4 regions of the Paenibacillus sp. Soil724D2 genome follow, and region 4 is predicted to be linked to each of the others. Evidence: riboswitches for the same ligand, from Rfam matches in the RefSeq annotation. Region 4 holds a riboswitch; each other region holds the start of a gene.
The links. A riboswitch is a leader RNA that binds a small molecule or an ion and turns the genes downstream of it on or off. The one in region 4 is predicted to bind cyclic di-GMP.

Region 1: linked by a shared signal. The riboswitch ahead of ASG85_RS24210 (right-handed parallel beta-helix repeat-containing protein) and the one ahead of ASG85_RS30420 (pyridoxal phosphate-dependent decarboxylase family protein) in region 4 are both predicted to bind cyclic di-GMP.
Region 2: linked by a shared signal. The riboswitch ahead of ASG85_RS00475 (C40 family peptidase) and the one ahead of ASG85_RS30420 (pyridoxal phosphate-dependent decarboxylase family protein) in region 4 are both predicted to bind cyclic di-GMP.
Region 3: linked by a shared signal. The riboswitch ahead of ASG85_RS36745 (putative motility protein) and the one ahead of ASG85_RS30420 (pyridoxal phosphate-dependent decarboxylase family protein) in region 4 are both predicted to bind cyclic di-GMP.

Annotation. Positions count from the first base shown of each region.
Region 1 covers NZ_LMRY01000033.1:24,680-29,869, forward strand. The annotation lists gene ASG85_RS24200 (DUF4832 domain-containing protein) at 1-1,191, shown strand, start outside; gene ASG85_RS24205 (copper amine oxidase N-terminal domain-containing protein) at 1,198-1,737, opposite strand; cyclic di-GMP riboswitch class I at 1,881-1,969, shown strand; gene ASG85_RS24210 (right-handed parallel beta-helix repeat-containing protein) at 2,051-4,933, shown strand; gene ASG85_RS24215 (M42 family metallopeptidase) at 5,017-5,190, opposite strand, start outside.
Region 2 covers NZ_LMRY01000001.1:98,104-103,293, reverse strand. The annotation lists gene ASG85_RS00485 (thiamine pyrophosphate-dependent enzyme) at 1-2,215, shown strand, start outside; gene ASG85_RS00480 (hypothetical protein) at 2,286-2,579, shown strand; cyclic di-GMP riboswitch class I at 2,698-2,785, shown strand; gene ASG85_RS00475 (C40 family peptidase) at 2,950-3,903, shown strand; gene ASG85_RS00470 (ribonuclease H-like YkuK family protein) at 4,010-4,603, shown strand; gene ASG85_RS00465 (hypothetical protein) at 4,751-5,190, shown strand, end outside.
Region 3 covers NZ_LMRY01000001.1:424,131-429,320, forward strand. The annotation lists gene dapA (4-hydroxy-tetrahydrodipicolinate synthase) at 1-540, opposite strand, end outside; gene ASG85_RS02085 (LysR family transcriptional regulator) at 664-1,536, shown strand; gene ASG85_RS36745 (putative motility protein) at 2,064-2,264, opposite strand; cyclic di-GMP riboswitch class I at 2,285-2,370, opposite strand; gene pyrE (orotate phosphoribosyltransferase) at 2,452-3,093, opposite strand; gene pyrF (orotidine-5'-phosphate decarboxylase) at 3,133-3,822, opposite strand; gene carB (carbamoyl-phosphate synthase large subunit) at 3,918-5,190, opposite strand, start outside.
Region 4 covers NZ_LMRY01000056.1:15,977-21,166, reverse strand. The annotation lists gene ASG85_RS30425 (ABC transporter ATP-binding protein) at 1-687, shown strand, start outside; cyclic di-GMP riboswitch class I at 1,661-1,746, shown strand; gene ASG85_RS30420 (pyridoxal phosphate-dependent decarboxylase family protein) at 1,840-3,510, shown strand; gene ASG85_RS30415 (methyl-accepting chemotaxis protein) at 3,516-5,190, shown strand, end outside.

The DNA of each region.
Region 1 (5,190 bases), on a different contig from region 4:
TTTACTTGGAGGGAATTAGAGGCTGCAAAAGGAATATATGCATTCGACAAGCTAGAGGAAAAGAATCAATTTAAGCGTTGGAAGAGTGAGAATGTAAAGATTATCTTCCGCCTAATTTTGGATGATACTTCGGATACTAGTCATATGGATATTCCAGATTGGTTGTACGAGGAAATTGGGGAAGAAGGCTCCTGGTATAACACAAGTTATGGAAAGGGTTTTAGTCCTAATTATGAGAACAAAAAGCTAATAGAGGAACATCGGAAGCTGATCCAAAAATTGGGTGAGAGATACAACCATGATGCTCGAATTGCTTTCGTTGAGGTAGGCAGTGTAGGACATTGGGGAGAGTGGCACACAAAAAGTGGACAAGGTGGAGTTTCAGAACCATTTCCTAAAGCAGCTGTTACCGATCAGTACGTAGAGGCATATCTAGGGGAGTTTCCGGACAAACCTCTGCTGATGAGAAGGCCGCATGAAATAGCAAAATCGAATCATTTGGGTCTATTTAATGATGTGTTTGGAGATAAACAGGAGACCATGAGTGGTTTTATCAATTGGATTCATAACGGGTATACATCGTGGCTAACGGAAGAGAAAATGCCAGCTATGCCGGAACATTGGATATATGCACCGAGCGGCGGAGAGTTTGCATACTCCGAAGACGAGAATAAATATATAGCCAACAATGCAATCGATGAAACCATTGCACAGGCAAGGGAGAGCCATACCACATGGCTAGGTCCCAATTTACCATCATTTAAATCATATAAGGGTAAGTATCAAGGGAATGTAGAACGCCTTTTGAATACAATGGGGTATCGATATGTTCTCAAGACAGAGACGCATCAAACAAAGGTAAAGCCAAACGAGAAGCTTGTTGTGAATATGGTTATGGAGAATAAAGGAGTTGCACCCTTCTATTTCAATTGGCCACTCGAACTATCACTGGCAGATGCAGAAGGAAAGATAGTTCACCGCGAAAGCGTCCAAGTTGATATTCGCAGTTGGTTGCCTGGCATACAAAAGTCCACTTTAAGTTTAAAGATCCCTGCAACGATACCAATAGGTAAATATACATTATGCGTTGGCATCATTGATCCTGAAAGCGGCAATCCCGGCATTGAGCTAGCGATTCAAGGGAAGCGGGAGGATGGACGTTATTCTTTGGGGATAGTAAATGTACAATAAGCACTCTTAATAGGTGAGGTCAATTTGAAATTGAACATATTTATAATTGCTTAGATCGTCAGTTGTGACAAGGTTAGCTACCTTAGTCTCGCCTTGCTTCAGGTCGAACAGGTAGCCGTCAGAGGTACCAAGCAATCGTTCCTTTTGATCAAAAAAGCTAGCCTTAAAGTGAAGACCGCGGTAATTAACGTCTTCCCCATTCCAAACATCGGTGGTAATTTCCCAACCAAATTCTTTATTTACTAAGGACAGATTGGAAAAGGTAATACCGTTTTCTTTATATACCGTAGAAGCATCAGTTAGCATACGACGATGTGAAATGATATTAATTGTACGTGTTTTATTATCCCATTCGACATTAGCGCCGAACATTTCTGCTATAGAACGTAAAGGGACATAGCTGCTATCATCTATAAGTTCAACGCTGGAATCTACCGATTTCCCGTCGACAATAATACGAATATCGGAGACGGCATGAACACCAATTGTAGTTCCTAACCCAATTGCAAGAACAAGTATACATGAAAAAACGACCTTCCTTTTCAATGCAAAAACTCCTTTATTTTACTGGTGATTTTTAATCTAATTTAAATAAGCCTATCATTTGGGAGTAAAAACTACAAATTTTTTAATAATAGGCATTTAGAACTATAGAATTGTCGACCTTTTTTGATTAATGTGAATTTATAAAACCGAAAAGGCATACCTTGGGAAATCAAGGGGCGCAAAACTATAGGGGCTTCCTCTTCCGATGAAGAGTTGCCAGCCAGTTGCCGAAGCTGACGAATTCGTGGACCTTGCGGATACCGTACTTCGGTATCCTATTTCTTTTTATAATAAAGAATGAGGTGTTGACGATATGGATGTAATGAAAAGAAGTAAATTTGGTTTTCTAACGTCAAGTGTATCTATAATACTGGTAAGTATGATGATCTGGGTGCTGTTTGCAACTGGCTTTTCCGCTACTCCAGTTCAAGCTGCAGGTGGAAACACTTATTATGTATCCACTTCAGGGAATGACAGTAATGCGGGTACATTAACTGCTCCGTGGAAAACCATTCAGAAAGCAGCAAATGTACTTATTCCAGGAGATACTGTATACGTTAGAGGCGGCACATATCGGGAGCTAGTCACGATTCAAGTATCAGGTTCCGCAAGCGGAGGCTACATTCAATTTCTGAATTACGCCGGGGAAACTCCTATTATTGATGGTACAGGCTTAACACTAACTAGCTCCAATCAGTCGTTGTTTTATTTGTCAAAATCGAGTTATATCAAAATCGTTGGTTTCGAGCTAGCGAATCTAGTCGCTTCCAGTAGTTCCTCAGACCCGGCAGCAATTCGAGTAACAAACGGAAGTACAAACATTCAAATTCTAAATAATAACATCCATGATATTAAGAATACGGCCAGCAGCGGTAATGCACATGGTATACATGTACTGGGAAATACTACAACGGCAATAACTAGCCTTACGATAAGCGGTAATGATATACATGATCTTGTCACGGGTTGGAGTGAATCCTTGACGTTAAGCGGAAATATTGATGGTTTTGAAATTACGCACAACAAAGTTCATGACAATAATAATATTGGTATTGAGTTAGCGGGATTTTACGGGGCGTGTGCCAGTTCGTGTGTGGATCAAACACGCAATGGAAGAGTTGCCGAAAATACCGTCTATCATATTGATTCTTCCATAAACCCTGCGTACCGAGGTGTACACGCTGCTGGAGGCATTTATGCAGACGGTGCGACGAATATCGTAATAGAAAAGAATCATGTGTATGGCAATGATTTTGGGATCGAACTTGCAAGTGAGAATGCAGGTAAGATGACAAGCGCTATTAAAGTGCAAAATAACTTGATTCACCATAATTATGGAGCAGGTTTAATTATGGGTGGTTCTTCTTCTAGTAGAGGCGGGGCAAGTAATAATATCATAGTAAATAATACCTTTGTAGAAAACGATACCCTCGTACAAGGGTATGGAGATATAGGTTTTCAATGGAATATGGTAAACAACAGTATAAAAAACAATATCATTTACAGCCAATCGCAAAAAACCATGATAAGCAAGACAAACACAAGCGGCTCAGCAAATGTCCTGGATTATAACTTATTCTATACAACTAGCGGAATGGATAAGGGTGTATGGAAATGGCAAGGTATCACCTATACAACGTGGAATTCGTATAAGACTGCCACAGGTAATGATGCTAATTCCGTATTTGATGACCCTAAATTTGTAGACAAGGCTACGAATAATTTTAACTTGCAGGAGGGCTCTCCAGCTATTGATAAAGGATTTGCTGGAGCTTTCCCCAATGCAACTGATGATTTCGCAGGATCAGCTAGAATACAAGGTGCTACCATCGACATTGGTGCTCATGAGTTTACTGCACGATTAATACCTGCGAATCCGGTACCGAGCTCATCGTTAGTTATAGATGGGAATTCAACAGATTGGGATGCGATGCCTCTTCTAAGCAAGGGTACTTCCAACGCGATGGTGCTAAAAGCAAAAATTGATAACTCCAGCTTGAACTTGCTCGCTCAATGGAGCGGCACAGCTACCAAACACCAAATCTATTTAAACACGGATAAGAATTCAACTACTGGATTTATTACTTCCAATTGGAGCTCGAGCGGAGCCGACTACTTATTGGAAAATGGTTCATTATATCGTTACAGCGGAACAGGCGGAACCAATTGGTCGTGGACGAAGGTAGCTAATTTTCAAGATACGAAAAATTACATTGCAACAAATGGCGTTCTTGAAGTTTCGATTCCATTAGTTAGTTTAGCTGTAGCAGATGGAAATGCTATTCAAGTGGGATACATCTTGAACGATTCAAAGATGGATAAACTCCCGCAGACAGGAACGCTTATCACGATAAGTAGTAGTGAACAAATACCAGTATCGACACCAGTACCAACACCAGTACCAACACCAGTACCGACACCAGTACCAACACCAGTACCAACACCAGTACCAACACCAGTACCGACACCAGTACCAACACCGGTACCAACACCAGTACCAACACCGGTACCAACACCAGTACCAACACCAGTACCAACACCAGTGCCGACACCGGTACCAACACCAGTGCCAACACCAGTACCAACGCCAGTGCCAACACCAGTGCCAACACCGATACCGACACCAGCGCCAACACCGATACCGACACCAGCGCCAACACCGGTACCAACACCAGTGCCAACACCGGTACCAACACCAGTGCCAACACCGGTGCCAACACAAGCCGTTATAACTGTTAATGGGAGTGACAGTGATTGGAGCAATGTAGAAGTATTAAGCTCTGGAAGCTCAAAAGTCAAAGTTTTGAAGGCTTCAAACAATTCGACGAATTTTTACCTGCTTGTTCAGGGGAGTAGCTTAACAAGTAAAAGTCAAATTTATATAAATGCAGACAACAATGCAACCAGTGGCTTTTCTGCGAAAAACTGGAGCTCAAGCGGAGCTGATTATATGGTAGAAAACGGAAGTTTATATCGATATAGTGGAAATGGTTCAACTTGGTCATGGACTAAAGTTACTAGCTTCGTTAGCAAAACGAATTATGCCGTAAACGATACGGTAATTGAGATTGCCATTCCTCTGAATGAATTGGGCATAAGCATTGGAAATACGATTAGTCTTGGGTTCCTTTGGAGTGATTCAACAAGCAATCAGTTGCCAGCAACTGGAAGTATGTCGACGTATGTATTGAAATAAGCGAAATAGAAAAAGAAACTGCTCCATGTCTAAAATGACGGGGCAGTTTCTTTTTTAATTATTACATAAGCTAAACGAAACGATCACGCTTGCGCATGGATCGTGTTCAGCGTCGTACGGTCACTCGCCTGTACGAGCTTGATGAGCAGTTCCTTCGCGGCGGCGTAGTCATCCACGTGAAGAATGGACGCGGATGTATGAATATAACGCGCGCAAACACCGATGACGGCAGAGGGAATGCCGCTGCCTTGCACGTG
Region 2 (5,190 bases), on a different contig from region 4:
GGCTCATCAAATTAATTATCATGTTATGGGATATTTTCCGATATCTCCATCTACGGAGGTTGCCCAATTTCTAGATCTTATGAAGTCCAACGGACAGCATGACATCGTGCTCATTCCAGCAGACGGTGAACATGGTTCGGCAGGCATATGTTATGGCGCTTCAACTGCTGGCGGCCGCGTATTTAACGCGACAAGTGCCAACGGTTATTTGTATATGTTGGAACAAATGCCGGTACAATCCGGGACACGCTTTCCCATGGTGATGAACTTGGTATGCCGCTCCGTATCCGGACCGCTGAATATTCATGGGGATCACTCTGACTTGTACTATGCTTTAAATACGGGATGGCCGATTGTGATGTGTCGCGACCCTCAAGCAGTCTATGACATGAATATCATAGCTTTAAAGCTGGCTGAAGATCCAGAAGTTCGATTGCCAGTATTGGTTGCTTCGGACGGTTATTTCACGTCCCACCAAAAACGTAGAGTACAAACGTTCGCGCATCGTGAGGATGTGCATGCTTTCGTCGGTGAGAAGCCACAGGGCTTCCCAGATACGCTAGATCGTAATAATCCGATTACCGTAGGTCCTTATATGAATGAGCCGGATTATATTAATAACTGCTACCAGCAGTCCATGGCCATGTATAACGCTGAAGGTGTTTATGACCGTATTCGGCAGGAATATGCTGAGTTGACAGGCCGTGATTATCCGATTCTTGAGCTATATCGGATGGAGGACGCGGAAGTCGCCGTGTTCTTGATGAATTCGGCTTCCGAAATCATCAAAGACGTCGTCGACCAGCTCCGCGAGAAGGGCATAAAGGCCGGATCGATCGCGCCGAATATCATCCGTCCATTCCCAGCAAAGCAGATCGCTGAAGCTTTGCAGCATGTGAAGGCGATCACCGTTGGCGATCGCGCGGATTCCTATGGCGGCCATGGCGGCAATATGGTCAACGAAATTAAAGCGGCGCTGTTCACACACGGGAACAGAGATACGCTTGTCATAAGCCGAATCTACGGCTTAGGTGGCAAGGACTTTTATGCCGAAGACGGGCATAATTTGTTCCAATTTGCCATTGACGCTGTACAAAGCGGCAAGGTTGAGGTTCCCTTCGATTACTATGGCCACACGCCAGGTGATCTTTCAAAAGCGCCGAAGCGGGTGTTGACGCCGATGAAGTATGAGGATTTGAAGACGGGACTCATCACGGTAACACCGGATGAGAACACGGGCAAGCTGAATGTACGTATCCCGCCTTTACGTGCATTGACGAAGAAACCAAAGCGTATTGCGCCGGGGCATGGCGCATGTCCAGGCTGCGGCATTTTCTCTGGCTTGGAGCTGTTTTTCAAGGGGATTGAAGGCGATATTGTCTCGATCTTCCATACAGGCTGTGCCATGGTTGTAACGACAGGTTATCCGTATTCGGCTCACAAAGCGACGTATATTCATAATCTGTTCCAGAACGGCGCAGCGACCCTCTCAGGGGTTGTGGAGATGTTCTGGGAGCGCAAGCGACGTGGCGAGCTCGACCATTTGGGTTTGAAGGACGATTTCACCTTCGTGATGATTACTGGTGACGGCGGGATGGATATTGGCATGGGACCGGCGATCGGAGCGGCTTTGCGCAATCATAAAATGATTATCCTCGAGTACGATAACGAGGGATACATGAATACAGGTGCGCAGTTGTCTTATTCGACGCCAATGGGTCATCGCACATCGACTTCGAACGTTGGGAAGCATCAGGGTGGTAAAGTGTTCCATCACAAGGATACAGCGCAAATTATGGCTGCTACCCATATTCCGTATGTATTTACGGGGTCGGAAGCGTATCCGCAGGATCTTGTAAAGAAAGCCGCGAAAGCACAATGGTACGCCCAAAATGAAGGATTGGTATATGGGAAAATTCTCATTGCCTGTCCACTCAACTGGTTGTCGGATGACCAGGAAGGCTCCAATATCGTCGGAGCTGCGGTAGATTCCTGCTTCTTCCCGCTCTATGAAGTAGAGCACGGAGTTACGTCCATCACGTATAACCCGGAGGATAAGAGCAAGAAGATTCCACTGTCGGATTGGCTCAAGACGATGGGGAAAACGAAGCATATGACGAAGCCTGAATATGAAGGTTCCCTGAAATCGTTCGAGACGGAAGTTGAACGCCGTTGGAATATGTTAAAAGCGAAGCATGAGAATGCTTATTTATAAGTCGTCATCATAAAAATGAAGGCACATTCACCATGATGGTGAACGTGCCTTTTTATCGGAGGAATGAAAGATGCCCTATGTACTGCAGCACAAAACATCGCAACAGATTTTCACATGTACACAAGTCAATCACTACGGTTTAGCCTATTATGGCGTTAAATTTTGGCCGGATTTAGAAGCGGCTGAGCAGCAGTATTCTGCTTTTCTACACAACGTTGGGGGAATGGAGACGGATACTTGGCATGTGACTGAGCTTGAGGAAGGGGAAATGAAGCTCTGCAATGTGAAGTTGAAAAATGACCCTAATTTGCAAGTGTTTTGGCCTCTTACACGAAAACCGGAAGTCCGTAAACCGGAAAAATAAACCATAGCGTCAATAGGTACGCAGCCACTATGATTTCGACAACAAACGCAACCTTTCGCCTATATTCGTGAAGGCCCCCTCAAACTATAATAAGGATGCGAATGAAAAAATTAACATCACAACGGAATGGCAAACCGAGCGAAAGCTTGGGACGCAAAGCTACAGGGGCTCTCGTGCCTAAAGCAGAGTGCTAGCCAGCTGTCGAATGCGATGGGACCCTTCTACAAGAAGAGGATGACCCAGTTGAGGCAAAAGGGTCATCCTTTTTACGATGAAGAGGAAGTGTCAGGTTCAAATTATCCATTTCGTCAGTACGGTTTTACGTAACTCAAATACAGCTAGAGTGATATAAACCTATGGAGGTATGACGATGAGAAAATGGACGATCGTCCTTGGTATGCTAGTTTTAGCGCTTACTTTTGTAGTCCCGGCAGCTATTCAGGCAGATGAGGGGATAACGACGAAGGCCCAAATTGTTTCGGGCGTAAGTTTCAGAGATCAAGCTAGTACTGCAAGTAATGTTATACGGTTATTGAAAACAAACGAAATTGTCACTGTCACCGACTATGTAACGACGAATTGGTATAAAATCAAGGATGCGCAGGGTGTAAGCGGTTATGTTTCGACGAATAGCAAATACATAAAAATAATTAGCAATGCGGAAATCATTTATGGCGTAAACTTTCGCACACTTCCAGCTTCCGATCCCGGCTCTAAGGTTATTCGGATGCTTAGTAAAGGGGAAGACGTCCTCGTTAAAGAAAAAGTCAACGATAGTTGGTACCAAATCCAAGATGCCAATGGAATTAGCGGTTATATAAGCACAAATAGTAAATACATAAGCACTGATTTCTCCGTCATCAAACCCAATCTGCCTCTCGCCGAAGAAATTGAAGCCGTTATTGCAGCTGGCAAAGTTTACTTAGGCACTCCTTATGAATTTGGTTCGGAACGCAACGATACCACGACCTTCGATTGCTCGGATTTCATTCAAACGATGTTCTGGGATGCTCTACGATTATCCGTTCCTAGCGATTCACAAGCACAAGGCAACTATGTTAAATCGTTAGGTCCTGTTAGTAAGGACTGGACAAGTTTGAAACGTGGGGATCTGATGTTCTTCAGCAGCTACAAAGGGAGTAAAGCATCAGATTATGATAATGTGAACGTTCTTACAGAACCGATCACGCATGTTGGACTATATTTAGGAAATGGGAATATGCTGCATACGTATTCGATCGAATCCGGCGGTGTTCGTATGGATACGATCGCTGGAAAGCAATGGGAAAATCGATTTTTGTACGGCGGCCATGTTTTACGATAAGTGATGGTTCGATCAGAGGAACTTTGCCATATACTATAGATAGGGGCGGATGCAGCTTCAGCATCCGCTTCTTCCTCATTCTAAGAAGAAAGGAAGAACCTTATCTTTGAAACCTTTGACGACGACCCATCCACTGGAATTTCGGAACACAACGGAAAGAGGACTAAACCTAGATACCGTACACGAGCGTATTCTCCATTTCATGCGTCACGACCCCGTAGCAACCTACAAATTTATTATTGGTACGGATTGTCAGGTACACCAAGGTCATACGAAATTCATTACTGGTGTAGTTATCCAGCGGTTAGGAAAAGGAGCGTGGGCGTGTTATCGTCAAGTCATCGTTCATCGGGCCCTACATTCGATTAGAGAAAAACTTTCGATGGAAACTGCTCTGAGTGAAGAGATTGCGATGTATTTTGATGAGTCTAAGCGACAGGATATGGAAAACATCATTCTTCCACATCTGTATCAGGGTGCTTCCTTTGATATGTTTATTCATATTGATGCAGGTGACGATGAGAATAAGAACCGGACGGCTAAATTCGTCCAAGAGATGGTAAGGAGAGTGGAATCCGTCGGCATGGTTCCTGTTATTAAACCGGATTGTTATGTAGCTTCGGCTTATGCCAACCGTTTTTCGAAGAAGCCGTATCAGCCAATTTATGAGAATCATGAGGTCATCGATGGCATCCTATAAAAGTTATAGAAACCGTTAGTTCGATGTGGTCTCCTCGATCATAGGAACTGACGGTTTTGTTTGGTTGAGAAGGTATTGAAAAGAGGATTCCTCAGCTTCTTAGCGAAATAATGCTTCTACAAGGTTAAAGAGAAAGGGGAGAACAAGATGAGCAAAACTTTTATTATCGAAGCCGTTATGCTAGCCGTGCATGGTCAGTTAATGCTGCCAGAACAGCCTGTTACTTATGTGATACCTTATACCAGCATTCAGGAGTTATACGAGCTTCAGACAGGCAGTGAGCCAATCATGTTAGAGGAAGAAGACGATGGCTTCGTGAAGCAAATGATTGGTGAGCTGATTGCTTTCTTCGAGGAATCTTTTAATAAGAAAAAAATTGAAAAAGCATTAACTGTTCCTTGGCGGAAAAGCCCTCCTTTACCAATAAATGAGCATGTCACCTTGGTGGTTGTTTATGCGATTGACAATGAGGAGTATGGGGACAATTTCGACCCCATTGAAACCGAATTAATTCTGACCGCCATCAAAGAACAGGCTGCTCTGTTAACTGATCAGTTAGATTTCATTGAACGTATGGTTCAAGCGGG
Region 3 (5,190 bases), on a different contig from region 4:
AAGCTCAGACACCAATCGGGTGTTAGGCGTACAGTCTTTCATACCTATGACACCATCGAGTTCAAGTATCGTACGCACGGTATCAAGTTCCAACGTCACTCCTGTGCGATGCGGTATTTCATATAAAATGACAGGCACACCAACGCTGGCTGCCCGGCGAAAATGTTCAATGATCCCTTGCTGACTCGGCCTATTGTAGTAAGGCACGACGACTAAAACGGCGTCAGCCCCTAATTTCCCAGCAGCCTCCGTCTTTTTCACCGTGGACAACGTATCATTCGTTCCTGTACCAAGTATGAGTGAAGCGTCTACTTGCGCAGCCTCGCGAGCTGCTTGTGCCGTATCGAATAAGATCGACATCTCCTCATTCGTAATCGTCGGCGATTCCCCTGTTGTCCCATTGACGACCAGTCCGTCTACCTCATCTTGAAATAAATTATAAGCAAGATTATAAAAAGAGGATGCATCCACCTCGTGTTCCTCATCAAACGGCGTAATAATGGGAACATAGATCCCATGTAAGTCTTTCTCTCTTAACATTCCAATCATCTCCCAGTCCTCATTCATTTGTATATTCACTTTAGCATGGATCATTGGATCACAGTTAGCTATAATAAATGATAAGACTCATCAAAAATTTTAATAATAAAGCGAGGGGTTCCCATGGATTTAACCTATTTCCGAACCTTTCGGGAGGTTGCACGGAGAAAGAGTTTTACACGAGCTGCTGAAGAATTGGGCTATGCGCAATCGAGTATTACGATGCAAATACAAAAGTTGGAACGAGAATATGGGGTCCCTCTTTTCGAAAGATACGGGCGTCAGCTTCGGTTAACTGCACCCGGTGAAAGCTTGCTAAAGCTAGTCTTGCAAATGCTTGACCTCTATGATCAATCCAAAGAAATGATAACAAGCGAAGTCAGTGGAACACTGACGATAGGTACGATTAACTCACTCGCTGCTTACTATTTACCACCCTATTTACATGTGCTGAAACAACAATTTCCTGGACTGAATATCCAGCTCTTCCCTGATAGTGAAGCTTCCCTTATTACCAAAGTAAGAGATGGGGACTATGACATTGGACTCCTACTAGATCGTTATCCTGCAGATACCACACTTGCTTGTACAAAGGTCAGGGAAGAACCTTTAGTTTTGGTGGCACCGCTTGAGCATCCGCTAACGAAACGAACACAAATACAGCTAACTGATTTTCAGCAAGCCGAATTTATCGTTACAGAAGAGGGCTGCATCTATCGAGGTATGTTTGAAAAGTTACTAAAAGATCATGCTGTCCCGCTTCAAATTGGATTTGAACTCGGTAATTTAGAAACCATAAAACACTGCGTCATGAATGGGCTCGGTATTGCCCTGCTGCCCCAAATTGCTGTACAGAACGAACTGGAACAAGGAAAACTTGCCCATCTTCCTTTTTCACATTCAGACTTGAAATTGGACCTTCAACTGCTGCTGCACCCCAAAAAGTGGATGTCCCAGCCTTTGCAAACATTCATTCGACAACTGACAGAAGGTTAACCTCCTCCAGAAAGAAAAACGGATACTTCGTCCTTTAGAGTCGATCAGCAGCTTTGTGAAGTTAGATGGGCTATACTGGTTACACGCCTAAAGGCTATTTGGCAAAATTATAGTTGTACCTCATTTCGAACCCATTTGTTACGAAACTGCCTTAATAGGACCAAATTGTTGTACGTTATGCAACATCTAAGGGAGATTAGATGGATTTAGGCAGCAATTGTTGCACTCTCTGCAACATCTTTCAACAACGAATAAGCCTTCATTCATCCAGCAACCTCAATCCAGGATATATGACAATTTATCCGGACCTCAATGTAGAGTAAGATTGGTCGAATAAATTGACGATCTCTTTTCTATAACATAGCCATCAGAGTTCTCACATGCTAAGTTACTTTAATTTAGGCCCGTCGCTCTACACTGTAAGTTCTCCCACAGAAGAGAAAAAAACATCACCCAAAACATATTAATTAAATAATGAAAAAAGAAGCTCTCCTTTTCGTAAAGGTAGAGCTTCTTCTGTTATGAACTTATATGCGGATATCGAGATTGCCACCCAAATGCGGTGTCGCTGAAGCGGTAACCAGCTGTTGGGATTTAGCAAAATCCTGTACTAAAGTACTAGATGAAGCTGCTTGCATATCACTTACTTTGCTTAAAAGCTGAAGGCCAACGGCTTGCTTCAAAGCATCTCCACCACTAATCGCAGTTAGAACACTATTGATATTCACGAGCACTCCTCCTCTCATCGTTCGGTAGCTGGCAAGCATACGGTGTAACCGAGTAGCCCCTATAGCTTTGCGTCTGTCGCTTTCGCGTCATTTGCCATTTCGCAGATGTTAGGCAGTACCTATCACTTATCCAGTATAGGATATACTTACATAATTCGTCAATCCTCGCAATTGAGCAAATACAGACCTACACACCAAACGCAGCAGGATTCAATCTCCAAGAACGAAGCAATTCCATGTCCTCTTGTTTGATTTTCCCCTTCTCCAGAGCCACTTCAAGCAGTGTAGAGTAGTTGGAAAGTGTGTACAGTGGCATATCAGCAGCTTGGAATGCATCGGTAGCTTTATCTAGCTGATAGGAGAAAATCGCGAGCACACCCAACGCTACAGCGCCAGCTTCTTTGACAGCAATAGCTGCTTTCAAAGAACTGCCACCCGTAGAGATCAGATCCTCAATCACGATCACCTTTTGACCTGGTTTCACAGTACCTTCAATCAAGTTTTCCTTGCCATGTCCTTTGGCTTTATCACGAATGTAGATCATCGGGAGACCTAGCTTCTGAGCAACCCAAGCGGCATGAGGAATGCCGGCTGTTGCCGTACCAGCAACAACCTCAGCATCCGGGAATTTCTCTTGAATCAAAGCTGCGAAGCCGTCGGCGATCGCTTCGCGTATAGCTGGGTGTGACATCGTCAGACGATTGTCACAATAGATTGGCGACTTCAGGCCAGAAGTCCATGTAAAAGGCTGCTGCGGTCGAAGTGCCACCGCTTCTATATCTAATAATGATGCTGCAATATGCTGCGCGATTGTTTCGAGTTGACTCATATTCCTACCACCGTTCCTTCCGTTGTTAGACCAAGCATGCTAAACGATTGAATCGATAATCGCTTCAATTGCTGCTCTTGGATCCGCTGCGCCTGTGATCGGTCGGCCGATCACGACATAATCCGTCCCCTGCGCGAACGCCTCAGCTGGTGTCATGATGCGCGATTGGTCGCCCACGTCGGCTCCCGCAGGGCGAATGCCTGGCGTCACGGTGACGAACCCGTCACCGCATGCTGCCTTAATCGCGGTCACCTCAAGCGGTGACGCGACGACCCCCTGAAGCCCCGCAGCATGCGCCAAGCGGGCATAACGAATGACGGCCTGCTCAACCGTACCGGTCAGGCCGATCTCGTCGTTCAGCACCTGCCTACTTGTGCTGGTTAATTGCGTCACGCCAATAACGATCGGGCGCGAACCACCTACAGCTAGCCCCTTGTCAACACCCTCCAAGGCGGCTTCCATCATTTGCTTGCCTCCGGCAGCATGGACATTGAACACGTCCACCCCAAGGCGCGTCACGCTTTCCGCGCCGCCTTTGACCGTGTTCGGAATGTCGTGCATCTTCACATCGAGGAACACCTTGTAGCCGCGATCCTTCAGACTCGCGACGAAGCCAGGACCCGCAGCATAGAACAGCTGCATGCCTACCTTCACGTAGCAAGGGATGCCTTCGAGCTGCTTTAGCAGCCCTTCAGCACCTTCTGCGTTCGCATAATCCAAAGCGACCATAATGCGTCCAGTAACATCTGTACGAGTTAGTGTACTCAAGTTCGTCACTCTCCTTAGAGTTTTGCTTTAGCAAAACTGACTTCGTAAGCATAGTCTTAGACATGAATTGGCATTGCACGTGAGGAGAAGTTGATCGCTTCAAGCATATTAACAAGCGCTCTTACTGTATCAAGTGATGTCATACAAACCACACCGTTCTCTACTGCTTCACGACGAATGCGGAAGCCGTCACGCTCTGGCTCTTTACCTTTGGTCAGTGTGTTCACGACGAATTGTGCTTCACCGCTGCGGATAAGATCCAGAATGTTAGGTGAACCCTCGCTCAGCTTATTCACAGTCGTTACCGGAAGACCAGCTTGTTCGATCGCTGCTGCCGTTCCGCCTGTTGCAATGATTTTATATCCAAGTCGATAGAAGCCCTTTAAGATTTCAATCGCTTCTTCTTTATCTTTGTCAGCAACCGTTACTACGACAGATCCTGCTGCAGGAATTTTCATCCCCGCTCCAATTAAGCCTTTATAGAGAGCTTTGGCAAAATTGATATCGCGCCCCATTACCTCGCCCGTCGATTTCATCTCAGGTCCGAGCGTCGTATCTACACGGCGCAGCTTCGCGAAGGAGAACACTGGCACTTTAACTGACACGTACTTGTCTTCCGGCCATAAGCCGCCTTGGTAGCCCATATCAGCCAGTTTTTGTCCCATAATGACGCGTGTAGCCACGTTGGCCATCGGGATGTTCGTTACTTTGCTCAAGAAAGGCACGGTTCTGGAAGAACGCGGGTTGACCTCGATCACATATACTTGATCGTTATGAATAACGAACTGGATGTTGACCAGACCAACTACGTTCAGCTCAAGGCCGATTTTCGTCGTAATGTCGATAATTTGTTGTTTAATCTCATCTGAGATGGATTGCGGCGGATAAACCGCGATAGAGTCACCAGAGTGAACCCCTGCGCGTTCAACATGTTCCATAATTCCTGGGATTAGAACCGTTTCTCTGTCGCAGATGGCATCAACCTCTACCTCTTTACCAAGCATGTAGCGGTCGATCAGGACCGGATGCTCAGGGTTGATTTTCACGGCATATTCCATGTAGCTCAGCAATTCTTCATCGGAGTAGACGATTTCCATTGCGCGTCCACCTAGGACGTAGGACGGGCGAACGATAACCGGATACCCGAATTTCGCTGCTGTACCCACAGCTTGGTCAACCGATGTAACGGTGCCGCCTGGTGGTTGAGCAATCGAGAGCTTGCTAAGTAAAGCTTCGAATTTCTTGCGATCTTCCGCTGTATCGATACTTTCCAGATCGGAACCGAGAATGCGTACGCCCGCTTTGTGTAAAGGTGCAGCCAAGTTAATC
Region 4 (5,190 bases):
TTAGAGCTTCATATTGAGCCCGGTGAAATGATCGGTATTGTGGGGACGACGGGCGCTGGGAAAAGCTCGTTGATTAGTTTGCTTTGCCGCTTTTATGATGTGCAGGAAGGGAGTATCCGCATTGACGGCACGGATCTGCGGGATATCCCGCAGGCTGATTTACACCGAATGGTTGGACTTGTACAGCAGGAACCGTACTTATACGCAGGCAGTATTTTGGACAATGTTCGGATGTTTGATGAAACTATAACGCGTGAGGAAGTTATTGAGGCATGCCGAATGGTTGGGGCAGACAATCTCATTTCACGAATGAAAGATGGTTATGAGACACGCATATCAGAGAGAGGAAGCGGGCTTTCCGCAGGAGAGAGACAACTGATCTCATTCGCGCGAATTATCGTATTCAAGCCGAAAGTACTGATTCTTGACGAAGCTACAGCGAATTTGGACTCCCAAACGGAGCAGTTGATTCAATCCGCGCTGCAGGTCGTAGCCGAGGGAAGAACGACACTTGTTATCGCACATCGCATCTCGACCATTATGCATGCTAACCGCATCATTGTGATGAGTCAGGGGAAAATTGTTGAAGAAGGGAACCATGCACAATTACTTGCGCTTCGTGGCTATTACGAGCAATTATATCTCCATTCACAGGGGAATATGGATGCTGCACAAACTATTTCATAACATGAATGCGCCGCAACTGAGGTTGTGAAAATAAGCTTTGTCGGACTCCTTGTTAGGAAGTCGTGACGAAGCTCATTTTACCGCATAAGTAAGAATAAGTTATAGGGTAACGATGGCCCCTTTCTTATCGGCGATAAAAGCTACATCTATACGCACTCGCTCACCTTTGAATGGTCTCAATAGTGGTTTTCTCAACTGATAAGATTTTATATGTTTTGGGTTTGGGGTGAGCGAAGCTTACCCCTTTTTTATTATTGTTTTGTTTTGGAGTAAGTGAAGCTTCCGCCCTGATTACCCCAGTAATAAGAAGGGGTGTTTTGTGTGCTGATATATGGGAGAACCGGGGAAATAGGAGGGTAAGTTGCATAACGTACAACATTTATCCTTGATTTGTTCTGTGAAGGCTGAAGATGTTGTATGTTGTACAACAATTCAGCCTATTTATAGGCATTTGGGCTGCTTTGGCAGGAATTGTTGTATTTTCTGCAACATTCGTGAGGAAAACGTGGATTTGCTTGCAAATTGTTGTATAATCTACAACAATTCACGATTGAGTAAGTGTGCATGGTTACACATATGCCTTGGGCGCAATCATATGTTGCGCGTCAACCATTAGGCCCTTTTTTTTATCTAGATTCCTAGATTCTCCACTTCATTTAACCAGAACGGTGTTATCACCGTCCATAAGTTGGATTAGCTTTATCGATATAAATAAGCCCTGTATCCTCGTATTTGCGTGTCATGACAAGATTTCTTTTATTACTGGAATAACTGTCTCGAAAAGAGACAATCGAACCTATTTTACCACGATCCAAGGGAAAATGTTAAAAAAGCAATATAGTTACAATATAATATCTTTACAAACAATACTGGAAAATTGTGTTGTTTTATTTATATTACTATACTATACTAATGTATAAAATTGTAAAGTTTTGTTGTCGATTATTGTCGAAGATGGGAATTTTCACCTACAACTTTATAACGGCAAACCTATTGAAAAATAGGGACGCAAAGCTAGAGGGACTACATCCGACAAGGATATGTCAGCCAGTTGCATTGTAGCAATTGGTGGAATAGGGCATTTATGCCTATGTTTCTCCTTTTTTTTGTGAACATTTTCGTCAAGCAATTCTATCGATAGGAGAGAAATGAATGAGAGAGAAAAGATTAACAAATGTACAGCAATTATTCCCCAGTGAGGATGGAAACCGACAAACGCGACAAATGGTTTTGCGGCTCATTGAACAACTAGTAACAGGAGTGGATGGTCTCAAAAACCCGGATGGCGTCAATCTCAAGGGCGAGAAAAACCGAACAGGGACTTTCTATAACAATCTAATTCGAGAAAGCTCCATTCCTAATGGCAGCGTCCCCCTAGAGGAAGTTAATACAGAGCTATTGAAATTGCTGCATGATCATCCTTATCATACGAAATATTTTTTAACGAATATTTTACCGATGGCAAGCATCCCGGGGATTATGGGCATGATCGCGGCATTTTTGGTTAATGGCAACAATTTATGGGATGTATACGGCCCAGCCGGAGCTGAAGCTGAAGTAAGAGTCATCAGCATGATGTCCAAATTAATAGGCTATGATGCGCTGAAAAGCGGCGGGTATACGACATGGGGCGGACAAGGAGCTGTATTCTCAGGTCTCCGGATAGCGATCGCTAAATTCGTTCCGGACGCATTGCAAAAAGGTGTTCCCGACAACTTGTATGCTTTTTGTTCCGAAGCCGCTCACTACAGCTTGTTTAAATCTATGGAGGCATCAGGCATAGGGAGCGATAGATTGATTAGAGTTCGCACGAATGCTGACAGCTCCATGGATGTGAATGATCTGAGAGTTAAAATGGAAGAAGTGATCGCACGAGGCGGAATTCCGATTTACATTGTAGCTACGACAGGAACGACGGATGCCATGGGGATTGACGATTTGGAGCAAATTTATGCTGTGTCTGACAAGGCAGCCGTTCATCATGGGTTGCTTAGACCTCATATTCATGCAGACTCTGCTTTAGGTGCGTTCTTTGCTTTCTTTAATGACTATGATTTCATCTCCAATCCACTCGAATTAAAGAAAGATGTCGCTCAGGCTTTAATTTCTATCCAAAGCAAGATGAGGCATTTGCATTTGGCCGACTCGCTTTGCTTCGATTTTCAAAAGCTGGGGCAAACCCCTTACCTGACAAGCTTATTTCTGGTCAAGGATGCCGCCGATTTAAGGCTCATGGATCTGCATCCGGATGAAACGCCCTATGTCGGACATCGGGGATACGGACAGTATCACACCGGTTATACGTTGGAGTGCTCGCGCATGGCTAGCTCCATCAGCATTTACAGTGCTCTGCTTGCATTCGGCGTTCAAGGGTATCAGCAATTGCTGGCTCAGTTCGTTGAGGTTAATCTTGCTTTCCGGGAAGCGCTTCGCCAAGAAATCCCTCATGCTGAAATCGTTAATAACGACAACCCTGGCATCATTACACTATTTCGTATATATCCGGAAGGCAGTCCGCATTTTCAAGAAGAAGTTTCAGGCAAGTGCACGCTTAAGGAAATTGAACGGAATAATAAATTTAACGAGCGTTTATTCGAAATGCTTGGGAATCATCGCGATCGTATATTTTTTGGCGATACCAAAAAGCATCTGCTTGTTCAAACGAAGGATGATTGTTCTGTTGCTCTTTACGCGACAAAGATTTTTGTCATCTCCCCTTATACGGAGACCAAACATGTACATGAAATTATTCAATATTTGAAGGAAACTGTAGCGCAAGTCTACGAGAAATATTCCGAAACATCGCTATTAAGCAGGAGGTAATTGAAGTGGCAAAGCATGCTCCAAATAAAATAATAAACTGGTTCAGAGGACAAATCGCGGTGAAGATGACGAGCAGTATCTTACTGCTGCTGTTATTCGTATGCGCAGCCTTCTCCGTCTCTTCCTATTTGGCCAGCAAAAGTTTAACAACGAAGCTTGAGGATCAATTTGTTCTAAGATTAACGACAAACATTGAAAATGTTTCAAAATATATGACTTCTATTCCCGAACATGCAGATGAAATTACAGGCAAAGATCAACCGGCTTATACCAAAATAAAACAGCAATTTGAACAATTTAAAAAGCAAGACTCTCTTGAGAATGTTTATGTCTTGCAGAAAGTTCAGAATAAAGATCAAATCGTCATTTTAACCGGAGTTGATGAAGATTTCGGCACCGAGTATCCCTTTACGCCTGAAATGAACAGCGCGATCAAAGAAAATAAATTAACGATCAGTGAGATTTACAAGGACGAATTTGGTATACATAAATCTGTCTTTGTTCCCCTCAAAAATGTTAAAGGCGAAAACGTCGGAATTCTCGGGATTGATTTAGATGCCTCAGTCGTTCCCAAAACGAAGCAAGAATTGTTATGGACAACCTTTACGATTACCTTAATCGTTATAGTCGTAGGCGGTCTGATAGCCTTCTTCATAAGTCGAAGTGTGACGAGACCGGTCATTCAGCTGATGCGTGTAACAGAAAAGGTTGCTGCCGGAGATTTATCTGCACAAGTCGCAATCCAGCGAGTAGATGAGATCGGTAAATTGGCAAATGCTTTTAACGAGATGCGTCAGAATTTAGATTCCCTGATCCGCCAAATATTTTCTTCATCCAACCTTATTACCAATACCAGCGCGCAATTGTATCAGTCTGCGGACGAATCCAGCTCTAGCAGCGCGCAGGTTGCCGTTTCCATGAACAGCATGAACGAAGGGGTTGCTGAAGTTGTTTCTTCCATTACAGAGAGTACTTCATCCATCGTTGAGATCAATACGGAATTATCAGAAGTAACATCTGAAGTCAAAGAGATGCAGGAAATGGCCCACAAGGTAGGTGCACAATCTGCAGACGGTCAGCAGCTTGTTGAGAAGACATTACATCAGATGAATGTGATTCAAAAAGAGATGAAGCATTCACAAGAAGCCGCGCAGCAGTTGGGAAACCGCTCGAAGGAAATTGGGGAAATTATCCATATTATCACCGAAATTGCACAGCAGACGAACCTACTGGCACTGAATGCGTCCATTGAAGCGGCACGTGTTGGAGAACAGGGGAAAGGCTTTGCCGTTGTAGCTGGTGAAGTGAAGAAGTTGGCGGAGCAATCCACGAAAGCCGCAAGCTCAATCACAGAGCTCGTTTCCAGTACCCAAAATGACAGCCTTCTTGTCATGGAGAGCATTGTCCAGGGAAATCAAGCCGTTGAACAAGGTCAAAGCTGGATTAATGATACGTATGAAAATTTTAAAGTTATTTTTAACGGTATTTCTGTTTTCTCCAATCGGACAGACCATTTGATCCATACTTTGGAGCGAGCAGAAAGATCCTTTGAGATCATTTCGAATGCCATGCAGAAAATCTCAGGGATTACAGAGGAACAATCCGCAGGCTATGAGGAAGTGGCGGCGGCAGCTCAAGAGCAAAGTGCTTCCATTCAGGAAATTACTTCAGCCATTCGCC